Streptomyces hawaiiensis: one gene and its partner. Each later gene encodes a partner of the first gene's protein in a complex. Links are inferred from orthologs where the notes say so. Each region holds a gene or a part of one and is shown on either strand. Other genes may lie near its edges.

Region 1 (5,821 bases):
CATCTCCGTGTGCCCGGACACAGCGGGAATGCGCGCCCCTTAGGATCCGTTGGGTGGGGTGAGAGTTCCGAGCAGCTCCCACCCCGGTCGAACGACGCAGTCCAGAGACGAGGAATCAAGCCGTGAGCGACGTCCGTAACGTGATCATCATCGGCTCCGGGCCCGCCGGCTACACGGCGGCGCTCTATACCGCGCGAGCGTCGCTGAAGCCACTGGTGTTCGAGGGCGCCGTCACTGCGGGCGGTGCGCTCATGAACACCACCGACGTCGAGAACTTCCCGGGTTTCCGGGACGGCATTATGGGCCCGGACCTCATGGACAACATGCGCGCCCAGGCAGAGCGTTTCGGGGCAGAGCTCGTCCCGGACGACATCGTGGCCGTCGACCTGAGTGGTGAGATCAAGACCGTCACAGACACGGCCGGCACCGTCCACCGGGCCAAGGCCGTCATCGTCACCACAGGCTCGCAGCACCGCAAGCTCGGTCTGCCGAACGAGGACGCTCTCTCCGGCCGTGGCGTGTCCTGGTGCGCCACCTGTGACGGGTTCTTCTTCAAGGACCAGGACATCGCCGTGATCGGTGGTGGCGACACCGCGATGGAGGAGGCCACTTTCCTCTCGCGGTTCGCCAAGTCCGTGATCGTCGTCCACCGCCGTGACACCCTGCGTGCCTCCAAGGCCATGCAGGAGCGCGCGTTCGCCGACCCGAAGATCTCGTTCGTGTGGGACAGCGAGGTCGCCGAGATTCAGGGCGACCCGAAGCTCTCCGGCCTGAAGCTGCGCAACCTCAAGACCGGCGAGCTGTCGGACCTGCCGGTGACCGGACTGTTCATCGCCATCGGCCACGACCCGCGCACCGAGCTCTTCAAGGGCCAGCTCGACCTGGACGAGGAGGGCTACCTGAAGGTGGAGGCGCCGTCGACGCGCACGAACCTCACCGGTGTCTTCGCCGCCGGTGACGTCGTGGATCACACCTACCGTCAGGCGATCACCGCGGCCGGGACCGGCTGCTCCGCAGCTCTCGACGCCGAGCGCTACCTCGCCGCCCTGGCGGACGAGGAGCAGTCCGAGCCCGAGAAGACCGCTGTCTGACCCCCTCCCTACCCTCCCCCCGCGCACCAACCAGTTAAGGAGCCCGCCGTGGCCGGCACCCTGAAGAATGTGACCGACGATTCGTTCGAGCAGGACGTCCTCAAGAGCGACAAGCCTGTTCTGGTGGACTTCTGGGCCGCCTGGTGCGGTCCGTGCCGCCAGATCGCGCCGTCCCTCGAGGCGATCGCCTCCGAGTACGGCGACAAGATCGAGATCGTCAAGCTGAACATCGACGAGAACCCGGGTACGGCCGCCAAGTACGGCGTCATGTCCATCCCGACCCTGAACGTCTACCAGGGTGGCGAGGTCGCCAAGACCATCGTGGGCGCGAAGCCGAAGGCCGCGATCGTTCGCGACCTCGAGGAGTTCATCGCCGAGTGAATCGGCTGCACCGTCGGTGCGTGTTTCACGTGAAACACGAATGGGCCAACCCCCTGAGGGGTTGGCCCATTCGCTTGACTGCTCTACAGAGGTCGCAGAGCCGGCTCCTTCTGGACAGCTCCCAGAAGCCGGTCCAGCGCCATCTCGACGTCTTCCTTCCAGGAGAGCGTCGACCTCAGTTCCAGCCTCAGCCGGGGCTGGGTGGGGTGCTGGCGGACCGTCTTGAAGCCGACCGCCAGAAGATGGTCGGCGGGCAGCACACAGGCGGGTTCCTTCCAGCGCGCGTCTCCGAAGGCCTCGATCGCCTTGAACCCGCGCCGCAGCAGATCCTTGGCGACCGTCTGAACCATCACGCGGCCCAGTCCCTGCCCCTGGTAGCCCGGCACGATGAACGCGGTGATCAGCTGCACGGCGTCAGGCGAGACCGGGCTCGTGGGAAACGCCGTGGAGCGGGGGACATACGCGGGTGGGGCGTAGAGCACGAAACCCACCGGCACGTCGTCTACGTACACGACTCGCCCGCAAGATCCCCAGTCCAGCAGAACCGCTGAGATCCAGGCTTCCTTCTCCGGAGCCGAAGTGCCCGCCTTTACCGCGGCCTCACCGCTGACTGGGTCGAGTTCCCAGAAGACACACGAGCGACAACGCTTGGGTAGGTCCTGGAGGTTGTCCAGGGTGAGCGGTACGAGCCGGCGGCCCATGAAGGCTGATCCTCGCTTCCTTCGCCCGCCGCCGCGTCGCGGGCGGCTGTCAGAGCGCTCCGTTCCTTGAGGAGACTGCCGATGAAGCCACCGACCGCTCCCAGCCCCAAACCGGCGCTCACCAGTCCGATGCGGCTCATGGTTCGCATGGCCCCTGCCTCCCTCTCAGAGGTGCTGCCGAGTGGTTGCTGCGCCGTACCCGAACGCATCGTATCCACGATGCGATTCCATCGATACCGCCAGAAAGGAAAGAGCGGGCCACGTTCCGGTACACACCGGACACGGCCCGCTCTGTCTCCTGCACAGCAGAGGCTCCTTGCCGGAGGCTCAGGACTCGTTCTCCTCGGAGTCGCCCTCCAGGAGACTCTTCTGAAGAACCGGCCCCTCGCCCGGAGCGAATGAACCGAGGATCCGCTCAAGATCCTCCATCGAGGCGAACTCGACGGTGATCTTGCCCTTCTTCTGTCCCAGGTCGACCTTCACGCGCGTCTCGAAGCGGTCGGAGAGCCGCGTGGCGAGGTCGGACAGCGCGGGAGAGACCCGGGCACCGGCACGCGGACCCTTGGGCTTCTGAGCCTTCTGGGGACGCGACCCCATCAGGGTCACGATCTCCTCGACGGCTCGCACCGAGAGGCCTTCTGCCACGATGCGGTGGGCCAGCCGGTCCTGCTCCTCCGAATCATCGACGGAGAGCAGTGCCCGTGCGTGGCCGGCGGAAAGCACCCCGGCGGCGACCCGGCGCTGCACGGCCGGCGAGAGCTTCAACAGACGCAGAGTGTTGGATACCTGCGGGCGGGATCGGCCGATGCGGTCCGCCAGCTGGTCATGCGTGCAGTTGAAGTCCCTCAGCAACTGGTCGTAGGCGGCTGCCTCTTCCAGCGGGTTCAGCTGGGCGCGGTGCAGGTTCTCCAGCAGAGCGTCCAGGAGGAGCTTCTCGTCCTCGGTGGCCCGCACGATCGCCGGGATCGCCTCCAGCCCTGCCTCACGGCAGGCCCGCCAGCGGCGCTCACCCATGATGAGTTCGTAGCGGGCGGGACCCACTTGCCGTACGACGACCGGCTGGAGGAGTCCCACTTCCTTGATGGAGGTGATGAGCTCGGACAGCGCGTCCTCGTCGAATACCTCACGCGGCTGGCGAGGGTTCGGTGTGATGGAGTCGAGGGGAATCTCGGCGAAGTGCGCACCGACGGGCGCCGCAGGCATGGCGGGAGCAGTCGGCTGTGCCGGTTCCTCTGTTTCACGTGAAACAGTCGGCAGAGTCGCTAGCTTCGCCGCGGCCACCCCACGATCGTTCGGCAGCGCAGGTACTGCCGCGGGGGATGCGGAAGCGGCGTTCCCTGCCGCAGCCTGAGCCACCGACTTCTCCGTCGGCGCGGCAGGGATCAGTGCGCCGAGACCACGGCCCAGCCCCCTTCGTCGCTCGCTCACTGGATGCCCTCCACCATGCTCGGGTCGTTCTGCTGTACGCCGATATGGGCGTGCGTCGCGTCATAGCTGATGCCGACGCCCTTCAGCGCGATCTCTCGTGCCGCCTCAAGGTAGGAGAGGGCACCACTCGATCCAGGATCGTAAGTCAGTACCGTCTGCCCATAACTCGGCGCCTCCGAGATACGGACAGAGCGGGGGATGCTCGTCCGCAGCACCTCGTCACCGAAGTGGGTGCGCACCTCTTCCGCGACCTGGGACGCGAGGCGCGTCCGGCCGTCGTACATGGTGAGCAGGATGGTCGACACATGCAGGGCAGGGTTAAGGTGCCCCCGTACCAGGTCGACGTTGCGCAGCAGCTGTCCGAGACCTTCCAGCGCGTAGTACTCGCACTGGATGGGGATCAGAACTTCCTGGCCCGCCACGAGCGCATTGACGGTCAGGAGCCCCAAGGAGGGCGGGCAGTCGATGAGGATGTAGTCCAAGGGCTGCTCATACGCCTGGATCGCGCGCTGCAGCCTGCTCTCGCGTGCCACCAGGGACACCAGCTCGATCTCCGCACCGGCGAGATCGATCGTGGCGGGGGCGCAGAAGAGACCCTCGACGTCGGGGACCGGCTGGACGACCTCGGAGAGCGGCCTGCTGTCCACCAACACGTCGTAGATGGACGGGACTTCGGCGTGATGGTCGATGCCCAGCGCGGTGGACGCATTGCCCTGTGGGTCGAGGTCGACCACCAGGACGCGGCCACCGTGCAGCGCCAGCGATGCGGCAAGGTTGACGGTCGTCGTCGTCTTGCCCACACCGCCCTTCTGGTTGGCGACCACCATGATTCGGGTCTGCTCGGGCCGTGGCAGGCCCTCGCCGGCACGACCCAGAGCCTCCACCGCCAGTTGGGCAGCACGACCGATGGGAGTGTCGTCCATCGGAGGCGGTGTTTCACGTGAAACATCCGCCCCCATCGACTCGGTACGGGGACCGGGGACCGGATCGGTCATCGGTCCCGCGATGTTGGCGTCGGACCGCAAGGATTCACTCTCCTCGACTTCAGGCTCGCAATGAACAGAGCCTCCCATGTCTTCGGGGTCGTGAACCAGTGAGGCCTGGCGTTCTGTGGAGAAATCCACCTCTGTGGATACCTCAGGTCCCTCATCGAGTGAACCAAGAGGCTTTCGGTCGCGGGGTTCGGCCGCAGCGCGGCCACGACTGATGATGCCGTGCAGCAGTGAGCGACGTTTCACGTGAAACACGATGCACAGCAGCCGAGGCCAGACTGTCGCGACACTCCGGCATGCATAGGTTTGGCAGCTTGTGTGGAGTACGTCTCGTCGTCAAACGGGTCAGCGCCGTCAGGGCGGATCAGCCCCATCAGGGCGGGTCAGTGCCGTCAGGACGGATCAGCATCGACCGGACGCATCAGGTCAGCGTCGTCGGCGCGTCCGGCTCGTGCGAGCCGCCTTGGCGCGCTTCGCGGCGAAGCGCACACCTCCGGGACTCTCCCCGACCTCGACCCGTACGACGGTGGACATCGGGTCCACCACGCCCTCACCCACATGCAGGATGGATGTCTCCACCGCGCCCAGCTTGCTGAGTGCTGCCGAGGCGCTCTTCAGTTCCTCCTCGGCGGTGTCCCCCTTGAGCGCGAGCATCTCGCCGTACGGCCGCAGCAGCGGGATGCCCCAGGTGGCGAGCCGGTCGAGCGGCGCGACGGCTCGGGCCGTCACCACGTGGACAGGCTGGATCTTCCCCATGACCTCTTCGGCCCGGCCGCGCACGACGGTCACATGATCGAGGCCGAGCAGCTCCACGACCTCGGAGAGGAAATTGGTGCGCCGCAGCAGCGGCTCCAGGAGCGTGATCTTCAGGTCGGTGCGGACCAGCGCCAGCGGAATGCCGGGGAGTCCGGCGCCCGAGCCGACATCGCACACCGTCACGCTGTCGGGCACGACCTCCGAGAGCACCGCGCAGTTCAGCAGGTGCCGCTCCCAGAGGCGAGGTACCTCGCGTGGGCCGATGAGACCGCGCTTCACGCCCGCCTCAGCGAGCAGCTCGGCATACCGCACCGCATCCGCGAAGCGATCACCGAACACCTCGCGCGCCTGCTCGGGCGCGGGGGGAAGCTCCGCTGCCTCCGTCACGGGGGACCGTCCTTCCGTACGGTGTCAGCGCACCCGGCGCCGACACCAGAACCACCAGAACTATCAGGCTGACAAAGTTCGGCCC
Region 2 (4,677 bases), 4.2 Mb from region 1 along the record:
GACGCCGAAGGTGGCGATGGCGACCGCGATGGCGAGCTCGAAGTTGTTGCCGGCCGCCGTGAAGGCGAGGGTCGCGGTGCGGTCGTAAGCGAGGCCGATGGCCTTGCCCAGCGCGAAAGTGCCGAACCACATCACGGCGAAGTAGACCAGCAGCGGCAGCGCGATCCGGACCACGTCCAGCGGCTGCGAGGTGATTGTCTTCCCCTGCAGGGCGAACAGGATGACGATCGTGAAGAGCAGACCGTACAGTGCCCAGGGGCCGATCTTCGGCAGGAAGCTGGACTCGTAGCGGTCGCGGCCCAGCTTCTTCTCGCCGATGCGGCGGGTGAGGAACCCGGCGAGCAGCGGGAGGCCGAGGAAGATGACGACATTCAGGGCGATCTTCCACATGGAGATGTCGAGGTGCTCGCCGTCGCCGAGGCCGAGCCAGCCGGGCAGCAGGCCCAGGTAGAACCAGCCCAGCAGTCCGAAGGCGACGACCTGGAAGACCGAGTTGAGGGCGACCAGGACGGCCGCTGCCTCGCGGTCGCCGCAGGCCAGGTCGTTCCAGACGATGACCATGGCGATGCAGCGGGCGAGCCCGACGATGATCAATCCGGTGCGGTACTCGGGCAGGTCCGGCAGGAAGATCCACGCCAGGGCGAACATGACGGCGGGGCCGAGGATCCAGTTGATGACCAGCGACGAGACCATGAGCTTCTTGTCGCCGGTGACGGCGTCGAGCCTGTCGTAACGGACCTTCGCCAGGACCGGGTACATCATGATCAGCAGGCCGACAGCGATCGGCAGTGAGATGCCGCCGATCTCCACCTTGGCGAGGGCGTCGTTCAGGCCGGGGATCAGGCGGCCGAGCCCGAGACCGAGGGCCATGGCAAGAAGGATCCACACGGCCAGGAAGCGGTCGAGCGCCGACAGCTTCGCGACGACGGACGATTCCTCGGTGGTCGCGGGTGCTTCGGTGCGGGTCACGGGCAGGCCCTCTTGTTGGCGGCGGCGGCGCGGGCGGACTCGGCCAGGTCGGCGAACTGTCCGGCCAGGGTGGCGATGACGTCGGGCTTGAGCCGGTAGTAGGTGTACCGGCCGCACGGCTCCGTCTCCACCACGCCGGCCTCGCGCAGGACTCTCAGGTGGTTGGAGAGGTTGGTCTGGCGGGCGCCGGTCTCCTCCACCAAGTGCGTGGTGCACAGCGTCTCGCGGGCCAGCAGGGTCACGATCTGGAGCCTGAGCGGGTCGGCCAGAACCCGGATCAGGTCAGTGTCGACTGACGTCATCATGCGCTGATACTGTCACATCAGTGATGGCTGACACCATCAGGCGCTGATGCCATGGCTCGCTGACACCCGCCCGTCTGCCCGCCGTTGAGAAGAGACCCCCCGTGCCCGACAAGCCCTCCGTGCTGTTCGTCTGCGTCCACAACGCCGGCCGCTCCCAGATGGCCGCCGCCTGGCTGACCCACCTGGCCGGGGACCGCGTCGAGGTCCGCTCCGCCGGCTCCAACCCGGGCACCGAGGTCAACCCGGCCGCCGTCACCGCCATGGCCGAGGTCGGCATCGACATCTCCGCCGAGACCCCGAAGATCCTCACCGTCGATGCCGTGAAAGAGTCCGACGTGTGCATCACGATGGGCTGCGGCGACACCTGCCCGGTCTTCCCCGGCAAGCGCTACCTGGACTGGAAGCTGGAGGACCCGGCAGGCCAGGGCGTGGAAGCCGTCCGGCCCATCCGCGACGCGATCAAGACCCTGGTCGAGGGCCTGATCGACGAGATCACCCCGGGGACCACCGCCAGCCGGCCGACCGAGGGCAGGTCGTAACCTGAGCCACTTGCAGCCTTCGGCCGGACGATGGCGCCCGGCAGCATCGGATGCCGTGTGGAAGGGATCCGGTGTGACGTGGACGCTGCCGGAGCCGTTGGCTGAGCACGCCCGTGCCCAATCCCGATCTGCCGCCGGGCTGGGCGGGCGAGCCGAAGTGGGACGGGTTCCGGGCGCTGCTCTCCGTCGGCGCAGGCCGTGTAGTGCCGCGCTCCAGGCGCGGCACCGAGATGCTGCCGGCTGTCCTCGCCTACCCCCGCGGGCACCGACCGCGTCCGATGCCGCCTGAGCATCCTTGGTGCCGATGAGGAGCTCGTCGAAGCGCTCTCCTGACCGGCTCTTGTCGACAGCCACGCGGAGGGTGGGGAGCCCGCGCTTGCAGGGTCACCTTGCCGTCGGCCTCGGCGATGATGCCCTCCTCGGCCGGCACGCGGAAGACGTTGTCCATGACCTCCCGCTTTGCAGCCCCGCCCTCCCTGCGCTTGGGGACCTGCTCGGCCAGGTAGCCCCAGTGCTGTGGTGACAGTGCACCCGGGGAACTGTGGTGGGAAGACGAGGACGCCTGGGGAGCCAGCCGCCCGTGGCCGGCTATGTGCATCGCGCCCCTGCGTCAGTCCAACTCCCGGGCGAGCCAACCCAGTTCGAGACGTCGTTCGAGGCCGAGGATAGGCTGTTTCGGGACCGGCACCGATCCGCCGACCCCGCATCGTGACCGAGAGTGACTATGGCACCCCACAATAATCAGCTGGCCCACGACCTCGACGGCACGGGACCGCTGCTCGTGGCCGTTCACGGCATCACCGAAAACCGGAGCTTCTGGAACCCCGTTCACCTGCAGCAGCACTTCCGCGTGCTGAGCGTCGACCTGCGTGGCCACGGCGACTCGCCTCGGACCCGGCCGTACGGGATCGACGAGTCGGTGGAGGACATCCACCAGCTGATCGAGTCGCTGGGCAAGGACCTGGCCGGGGACCAATGCCCGTTCATCGTCGGTCACTCCCTCGGCGGGGTGATCGCGACTGCCTACGCAGCCCGTTACCCGACCCGCGGCGTGGTCAATGTCGACCAGTCGCTGCGGGTCGGTCCACTGCCTGCGGAGATAGCCGCCGCCGTGCGGGGAGAGGGCTTCGCGGACTTCGTCCGTACGGTGTTCGCCCCACTGTACGGCGAACTGGACCCTGCGCTGGTGGCCGACATCGAGCGCCGCCGCACCCTCGACCAGGAGGTGTTCAACGGGTTTTGGGCCCCGTTGCTTGATTGGGACGCCGACACGCTGGCAGCGTGGTCTCGACGCACCACGAGCCTCCCGCCCGATGTGCCGTACCTGTCCTTGCACGGAACCGATCCCGGTGGTGACTACGCCGACTGGCTCACCGACCGCATCCCCGGTGCCGTGGCCGAGCAGACACCGACCCGCACGCACTATCCGCACCTGGCACAACCCGAATGGTTCACCTCCCGCGTCCATCAGTTCTTCAGCTAGCTTGCTCTGCAACCTCAGAGGGCGAACGTCCGCCACGGACTGGCAACTGCGGAACGGGTAGGCGTCCTTCGGCCGTGATCACGCAGGTCGGAGCGGCGTGCGGGCGGGTGTGGTCATGCGGCGTGGACGAGGTGGTGCATGCGGGCGACGGCCTGGACGGCGTGATGGAGGAGGCCGTCGCTCCGTTGCCGGCAGTCGCGCCGACGGATGCACGGGCCGGCTCCAGCACGAGCAGCGGGCCGAGTTGCCGGATCACTCGGCACACGGTCGCGGGCGAGACGCCAGAAGCTCGGCCTCACGCTGGATCAGGTACGCGCCATCCTCGATGGCGAGCTGGACGCGGGTGAGTCGCGCGGGATGCTGCGGTTGCGCCGGGCCGAGCTGGAGTCGGCCACGGCGGCCGCTGCGGTGGGGTGGCGCAGGTCGAGGCGAGGCTCAGGATGATAGAGAGTGAGGGACAGATGTCGTCCGACGACGTGGTCATCAAACGGATTCCGGCGATGCGTGTGGCAGAGCTGAGATGGCGGCGAAACGGAGGCCGGTCTGGTAGGCGATGGTGAGTTTGACGCATCGTGTGGCCAGGCCGCGCCACTGCTTGAGGCGGTTGATGCAGCGTTTGTTCGACGGTGTTCCGCTGCTTGTATGCCTCGGTGCCGAAGCCGGGCGGGCGTCCGCCTCGGCGGTCCCGCCGCAGGCGGTGCCTGTCCTGCGGTGATGGCGAAGGTGAGCGGCGGCGGTCACCAGAAGATCGCGATCGCCTCCAGCGTCACCTCGCGGGTGTCCTCGCGCCAGCCGGTCATCTTGCCAAGGCAACGGGCCGTGAAAGTGCCGGCCGGGATCGAGCGGCGAGCGTTCCCGGCGGCCACGACGCGCATGTACACCGGAGGCAGCTCGGCGCCGTACTCGGCCCGCAGGACGAATCCCTCCACGACGTCCGGCACGCCCGTGAACACACCCTTGACCGACACGAATTCGCCGATGCGACTCAGCGTCACCGCACGGCCGTCAGTCAGGTTGTCGGCGAGGTTCCGGTTCGGGACGACAGTCAGGGTGGTCAGGTCGGCGTGGACGATGGCGTCGGCCCGGTCGAAGGCCTCCATGACCACGCCGATCACGTTGATCGGTTTGTCCTTGCGCACGAACTTGCGGAACGTCTCCTGGCTGACGTCCCGTTTCAGCCGGAACCGGAACAGCCAGGTCAGCACCCGGCTCCAGAAGCCGACACTCGTGTCGACCTTCGTCCGCAGCTCAACGGCCTCCTCGAGCGCGGACCGGTAGTTGCCGAGTTCGTACAGGTCCATCACCGCCTGCTCGTCGAGGTAGAGGCAGATGCTGTACGCCGACTGCCAGCGCCGCAGGTGCCTGCGCCGCTCCCGGGCGT

Evidence for each region. The genes of interacting proteins can lie anywhere in the genome.
Region 2: the proteins of trxA (region 1) and CEB94_RS01045 are in contact, whole or in part, in an NMR structure (PDB 2IPA), measured with the Bacillus subtilis proteins. The link is inferred for Streptomyces hawaiiensis from one-to-one orthologs.

Annotation. Positions count from the first base shown.
Region 1 is NZ_CP021978.1:4,394,234-4,400,054, forward strand. Bases 1-2,805 are described here. They hold trxA (thioredoxin), read left to right. Parts: upstream 1-1,139; coding sequence 1,140-1,472; downstream 1,473-2,805. Other genes in these bases: trxB (thioredoxin-disulfide reductase), read left to right, coding at 123-1,091; CEB94_RS20235 (GNAT family N-acetyltransferase), read right to left, coding at 1,556-2,173; CEB94_RS20240 (ParB/RepB/Spo0J family partition protein), read right to left, coding at 2,501-2,805. Outside these bases: more of CEB94_RS20240, read right to left, coding at 2,806-3,601; CEB94_RS20245 (ParA family protein), read right to left, coding at 3,598-4,674; 16S rRNA (guanine(527)-N(7))-methyltransferase RsmG, read right to left, coding at 5,020-5,736. UniProt on the Bacillus subtilis protein: Participates in various redox reactions through the reversible oxidation of its active center dithiol to a disulfide and catalyzes dithiol-disulfide exchange reactions.
Region 2 is NZ_CP021978.1:213,700-218,376, forward strand. The notes cover bases 112-3,094. They hold CEB94_RS01045 (arsenate reductase ArsC), read left to right. Parts: upstream 112-1,375; coding sequence 1,376-1,813; downstream 1,814-3,094. Other genes in these bases: arsB (ACR3 family arsenite efflux transporter), read right to left, coding at 112-969; CEB94_RS01040 (ArsR/SmtB family transcription factor), read right to left, coding at 966-1,274; CEB94_RS01050 (alpha/beta fold hydrolase), read left to right, coding at 2,538-3,094. In the rest of the region: more of arsB, read right to left, coding at 1-111; more of CEB94_RS01050, read left to right, coding at 3,095-3,296; CEB94_RS01060 (hypothetical protein), read right to left, coding at 4,034-4,677. UniProt on the Bacillus subtilis protein: Catalyzes the reduction of arsenate [As(V)] to arsenite [As(III)]. In vitro, can dephosphorylate para-nitrophenyl phosphate (pNPP).